Regions from separate parts of the Bradyrhizobium sp. BR 10261 genome, predicted to be linked through region 1. Evidence: predicted binding sites of a transcription regulator. Region 1 holds the regulator's gene; the other holds the start of a gene.
The links. Region 1 encodes LexA, which represses DNA repair genes until DNA is damaged. Its sites were predicted from a motif close to TGTTCNNNNTGTGTTCNG; they were not measured.
Positions count from the first base shown of each region.

Region 2: a site for LexA is predicted at 1,941-1,958, ahead of HYH07_RS00015 (PA0069 family radical SAM protein). Genes of this name have one in related genera too.

Region 1 is NZ_JACOFQ010000031.1:74,236-77,486, reverse strand. Features, by position in the region: gene HYH07_RS29350 (ComEC/Rec2 family competence protein) at 1-580, shown strand, start outside; gene HYH07_RS29345 (hypothetical protein) at 670-1,104, opposite strand; gene HYH07_RS29340 (hypothetical protein) at 1,297-1,500, opposite strand; gene lexA (transcriptional repressor LexA) at 1,686-2,387, opposite strand; gene glp (gephyrin-like molybdotransferase Glp) at 2,563-3,251, opposite strand, start outside.
Region 2 is NZ_JACOFQ010000001.1:2,788-6,038, reverse strand. Features, by position in the region: gene HYH07_RS00020 (ribonuclease HII) at 1-672, opposite strand, end outside; gene HYH07_RS00015 (PA0069 family radical SAM protein) at 756-1,919, opposite strand; gene HYH07_RS00010 (phosphoketolase) at 2,129-3,251, shown strand, end outside.

The DNA.
Region 1 (3,251 bases):
ATTCGTGCTGATGGCGGCGACCGTCTGGAGTCTTTCCGTCCGGCAACCCGATATTCTGATTGCCGGTGACGGTCAGAACGTCGCGGTGCGCGCCAGGGACGGTCAGCTGCACCTGATCAGGGCGAAGAAGGACAATTTCCTGCTGAAGGAGTGGCTTGCAGCGGACGCTGATCCACGCGATGCGGCGAGCAGCTCGCTCGGCGACGGCGTGTCGTGCGACGATGCCGGCTGCGTGACGCCGCTTGCCGACGGCCACATGGTCGCGCTGGCGCTCCGCATCGACGCGCTGGCTGATGATTGCAGTCGCGCGGCCCTGGTGGTGACGGCAAAGCCTGCGCCGCCGGATTGCACCGGGATGGTGATCGATCGGCCGCGTCTGGCGAGCCAGGGCGCGCTAGCGCTGACACGTCGCGGCGATGGCTTTGCCATTGCGGCGGCGAGGGCGAGAGGCGCAAACCGCCCCTGGTCGCCGGCGGCGGCCGGCGATGGAGATTTCGAAGGGACCCTCATGCCGCGGTCCGCAGCTCCGCGCGCCAAGGACGCAACACCGTCCGAGGCCGATCTTCAGGCCGAGGATTGAGGCATGATCCGGAAAAGTCTGTAGCGGTCCTCCGGCGCGACAAACGCGAAAACGCGTTTGCGCGGAGATCATGCCCAAATTAGGCCGGTTCAACCGATCGGCAGGACCGGAGGTGTCGGCTGTCTGTCGGCGGCAACTTGCGGCTTGTGCTCGCGCTCACCGAGCGGCTGGGTCACCGGCAGTTGCAGCACGGTTGCGCGCTGGCCTTCGACGAGCTGGGTCACCAGCACGTATTTGCCATCGGGGAATTCGATCGCGTCGTGATGACGATCGGGAATGTGCGGATCGACCTTGCCGAACTTGCCGACGCGCGAATTGATAGTGCGCGTCCAGATCCACCTGTTGTCGTAGCGGACGTTGTCGGCGAAGGCGAGCTCCGTTCCCGGCAGCAGGCAGACCGCGACCGACATGTCGGCTTCGGAGGCGAAGCCGCGCGTCGAGGTGCCGCGGAAGGTTGTCGTGACGATCGTCTCGCCGACTTCTGCGGGACGCGTCGCGACGGCATGCAAGCTATAGTCACACATCGGGTGCTCCTCATCAGCGATAGAGCACCCGCGCCTCTTCTGAGGCGCAGGCCTCTATCAGAGTGGAAGCCTGCGATCATATGCCATGTTGGGGGCAAATCTGCGGCTTGAGTCTGCAGGCTGCCATCACAATTTCTTTTTCAGATGTCCGAGGAACAAAGGCTGCTTCCGTGCATTCCGAGAGCTTCTTCGTTAGCGCCCAGCCGGTGCCGACCAACCCGAATAAGGCCAGGCCGGCTGCGCCTGTTGCCCGACGGCGTTGCGGGCATTGCGGAATTGTTCGTTCGTCGCCTGTGGCGACCTGCGAACGTGATGCTGCGGCTGCGCAGCGAAGGTTTGCGACGCTGATATTGCGATCAGCGCCATCGCGACGGTACTCAGAATGATCTTACGCATGGCGGTCTCCTCGGTCTCGCAAGGCCTGCGAAGCGATGCGTGCTTCGTCATGGCGTGCCGGGGATGTAGCGCGGGAGAGGTGGCCGGATAATCTGGAGAAAACCAGAAAAACTATCCAGCCGGAGCGGACAATCGTCCGCTTCAACCTTGAGGGCGCGCTTGCCAGGTGGCGGCGTGCGCCGCGTTCAGTATTTGCGGTACAGCCCGATCAGCTTGCCCTGGATCTTGACCCGGTTGGGCGGCAGAATCCGGACCTCGTAGGCGGCGTTTGCCGGCTCGAGCGCGATCGAGGCGCCGCGGCGGCGGAAACGCTTGAGCGTGGCTTCCTCGTCGTCGATCAGGGCCACCACGATATCGCCGGTGTCGCAGCTCTCGTTGCGCTGGATCAGCGCCATGTCGCCGTCGAGAATGCCGGCATCGACCATGGAATCACCGCGGACTTCGAGCGCGTAGTGCTCGCCCGCGCCGAGCATGTCGGGCGGGACGCTGATGGTGTGGCTGCGCGTCTGCAAGGCCTCGATCGGCGTACCGGCCGCGATCCGGCCCATCACGGGAACTGCGACAGGGCGTTCGCCCTCATCGACGGGCGGGCTCGACATCGTGCGCACCTTGCCGAGATTGCCCTCGATGACGCTCGGCGTGAAGCCGCGACGGCTGCCGGCAGCCGCCTGGAGTTCAGGCAGCTTGATCACTTCGATGGCGCGGGCCCGGTTGGGCAGGCGGCGGATGAAGCCGCGCTCCTCAAGCGCGGTGATCAGGCGATGGATGCCCGACTTGGAGCGCAGGTCGAGCGCATCCTTCATCTCGTCGAAGGAGGGCGGCACGCCGCTTTCCTTCAATCGCTCGCTGATGAACCGCAGGAGCTCGTATTGTTTGCGCGTTAACATCTCGACCAAAATCCCCCTGACGATGTCGCTCGATTCCGAGACGCTGAATTCAGCAGTAAGCCGCTACATGCTCGAAACAAATCATGAACGGACCCTATATGTTCGATACATGTTCCGCAACTGCTTAATTTACCGTGAACGCGACAAAGTTCGCGGAACAGTTGCGTCGGCGCGCTCACTCCGGCAGTCGCAAGACCTCGCAAGGCGTGCCGGAAGCGGCCTTCGCTGCGAACGGCGCGCGCACGAGAAGTGCCTGTGCCGCAGCGAGATTCGCCAACAGTGAGGAATCCTGGTGGTTGACGGGAAGAGCGACGAGCGTGCCGTCGTCCCGCGTCTCCAGACGCGCACGCAGATAATCCTCGCGCTGGTCATTGGCCCCGAGGTCGCGACCGAGCACGGCGCGTTCGCGGCGATGATGAATCATTGAGCGGCCCGACAGCGCGCGAATCAGCGGCACCAGAAACAGGAAGCCGCAGACGTAGGATGACACGGGATTGCCGGGCAGGCCGATGACGCGCATCGGCCCGAGCTGCCCGTTCATCATCGGCTTGCCCGGCCGCATCGCGATCTTCCAGAACGCCATCGAGATACCTTCGTGCCGAAGCGCCTGCTGCACCAGATCGTGGTCACCGACAGACGCTCCGCCGGTCGTGATCAGGATGTCGGCGCCGGATTCGCGGGCGCGGCGGATGCCCGAGGTCGTGGCGGCAAGCGTGTCGGCGGCGACGCCGAGATCGATGGTGTCGGCACCCTCGCTGCGGGCGAGGGCGTGCAGGGCGTAGCCATTGGAATAGACGATCTGGCCGGGGCCGGGTGTCGAGCCCGGCATCACCAGCTCGTCGCCGGTTGCGAGAATCGCGACCT
Region 2 (3,251 bases), on a different contig from region 1:
GGCGGCGACGACGGGGGCGAAGAAGCTGCGGTGGTGGATGGTGGGGCCGAGACGGTCGAGCGCGTCGAGATGCTCGGGCACGGCATAGCCCTTGTGCTGCTCGAAGCCGTAGCCGGGGCAATCCTGCGCCAGCGCGCACATCAGCCGGTCGCGGGTCACCTTGGCGACGATGGAGGCCGCCGCAATCGAGAGCACGATGCCGTCACCGCCGATCACCGCTTCGCAGTCGCAAGCCGTGTCGAGGCGATCACGGCCGTCGACGAAGACGAGCTTCGGAGCCTCGGGCAACGCGACCACCGCGCGCTTCAGCGCCCACAGCGAGGCGCGCAGAATGTTGTCGCGGTCGATCCGCGCGGGCGAAGCGACGGCGACGGAGACCTGCGCGGTGGCGCAGATCCTGTCGAACAATTTTTCGCGCTCTTCCGCCGTCAGGCGCTTGGAATCGTCGATGCCGCGCGGGATGCGATCAGGATCCAGGATCACCGCAGCCGCGACCACGGGGCCGGCGAGCGGCCCGCGGCCGGCCTCGTCGCAGCCCGCGACCGGCCAGATGCCCCGCTTGATCAGCGCGCGCTCGCGGCGGAAACTTGCCTTGACAGGCGCAGCCTTCTTCTCAGGGGCCTTTTCTGGCGCATCCTTGACTGGCTTCTTGGCGGACTTGTCCCGAATCATGGCCGGGATCGTGCGCAAGCCGGCTCGCCGGCGCAACCGGGAACTCCGCGCAATTCCCGTTATTCAGCGCCGCCCCTTCCGCCTCAGAACAGGCTGAGCTGCTCGCCGTTCTGCTTCGGCTTGGTAAAATGATCCGTCGTCAGCTTCGAGCGGCGCTTGTTCAGCCCAAGCCGGTCGCAGGCGATCTCGAAGCGGCGGCCGATGGTCCAGGCCATCGGGCCTGTGCCCTTCATCCGCTCGCCCCATTTCGAATCGTAGTCGCGGCCGCCGCGCATGTCGCGGATCAGGGTGAAGACGTGGCGATAGCGGTCCGGATAATTCGCCATCAGCCATTCGCGGAAGAGATCGCGCACCTCCAGCGGCAGCCGCAGCAAAACGTAGGAGGCTTCCTTGACACCGGCATGCGCCGCGGCGTCGAGGATGCGCTCGATCTCGGAATCGTTCAGGGCGGGGATCACGGGCGCGACCATCACCGTGGTGGGGATGCCGGCCTCCGAGAGCTGCTTCAGCGCCTCCAGCCGCTTCGGCGGCGTCGAGGCGCGCGGCTCCATGGTCCGTGCGAGCTTCGGGTCGAGCGAGGTCACCGAGATCGCGACCTTGGCAAGGTTGCGCTTGGCCATGCGGGCGAGAATGTCGATGTCGCGCACGACCAGCGCTGACTTGGTGACGATGCCGACGGGATGGCCGGTGCGCTCCAGCACCTCCAGAATGCCGCGCATGATTTTGCGCTCGCGCTCGATCGGCTGGTAGGGATCGGTGTTGGTGCCGATCGCGATCATCCGCGGCTCGTAGCCTGCGGCCGCGAGCTCCTTCTCGAGCAGAACAGGCGCCTCGGGCTTGGCGAACAGCTTTGACTCGAAGTCGAGCCCCGGCGACAGGCCGAGATAGGCGTGCGTCGGCCGCGCGAAGCAATAGACGCAGCCATGCTCGCAGCCGCGATAGGGATTGATTGAACGGTCGAAGCCGATGTCGGGCGAGTCGTTGCGGGTGATCACCTTGCGCGAGGTGTCGACGCCGACAATGGTCTTGAACGGCGGCAGATCGTCCAGGCTCTGCCAGCCATCGTCGAAGGCGACGCGCGCCTCGGCCTCATAGCGGCCACTGGCGTTGGACTGGGCGCCCCGCCCCCGCCTGCGCTGGCGGTCGATGGCGACCGCCAGTTCAGGAAAGTCAGAAGGCGCACCCGCCGGCTCGGAGGGCGCCGTGACCGGCGGGTGCTTGAGAGCAGAAGAAGAAGCTGGACTCATGCATTCAAGATAGCACGCCAAAGGAACAAATCAAGAACAAGAATCGAAAACGGGAAAACAACCCCATGCACAGTAGGCTGCCCAAACTTCGCGCGCGGTCCCTTGACCTCACGCAACACCGCGTGACCTCGATCCCGTTTGATGCGGCGGAAGGATCGATCTCGCCGGAACCCGGTTGATGACGATCCCGGGCGAAGGTCGGCATGATCATGACATTTCAACAACATCAGTCCGCTGCAAGCAGCGACCTCGATCTCCTCGATCGCTACTGGCGTGCGGCCAACTATCTCTCCGTCGGGCAAATCTACCTGTTGGATAACCCGCTGCTGCGCGAGCCGCTCCGGCCCGAGCACATCAAGCCGCGCCTGCTCGGCCATTGGGGCACGACGCCGGGGCTGAACTTCATCTATGCGCACCTCAACCGCGTCATCCGCGCGCTGGACCTGAGCGTGCTCTATGTCTGCGGTCCCGGCCATGGCGGCCCGGGCATGGTGGCGAACACTTATCTCGAAGGCAGCTACAGCGAGGTCTATCCTGACATCCCGCGCGATGCGGACGGACTGCGAAAACTGTTCAGGCAATTCTCCTTCCCCGGCGGCATCCCTAGCCATGCCGCGCCGGAAACGCCGGGCTCGATCCACGAAGGCGGCGAGCTCGGCTACGCGCTGGTGCACGCCTATGGCGCTGCCTTCGACAATCCTGACCTGATCGTTGCCTGCGTCGTCGGCGACGGTGAGGCCGAGACCGGCCCACTGGCAGCGTCCTGGCATTCCAACAAGTTCCTCAATCCCGCACATGATGGCGCCGTGCTGCCGATCCTGCACCTCAACGGCTACAAGATCGCGGGTCCAACAGTGCTCGGCCGGATGCCCGACAGCGAGATCCGCGATCTGTTCCGCGGGTTCGGCCATGAACCGCTGTTCGTCGCAGGCGACGATCCCAAACTGATGCACCGGGTGATGGCCGATGCGCTCGACGTCGCGATCGCCAGCATCCGCTCGATCCAGCAGCACGCCCGCGACGGGCGTGCGAGCGTGGAGCGGCCACGCTGGCCGATGATCGTGCTGCGCAGCCCGAAGGGCTGGACCGGCCCGAAGGAGGTTGACGGGAAAAAGGTCGAAGGCTTTTGGCGCGCGCATCAGGTGCCCGTCGCGAACTGCCGCGAGAACCCCGCTCACTTGAAGATTCTCGAAGACTGGATGCGCAGCTACGAGCCGGACCAGCTGTTCGACGCGAGCGGCGCGCTCATTCCCGAGCTTCAGGCCCTCGCGCCCCAAGGTAACAGACGCATGGGCGCCAACCCGCACGCCAATGGCGGGCTGCTCAAGAAGG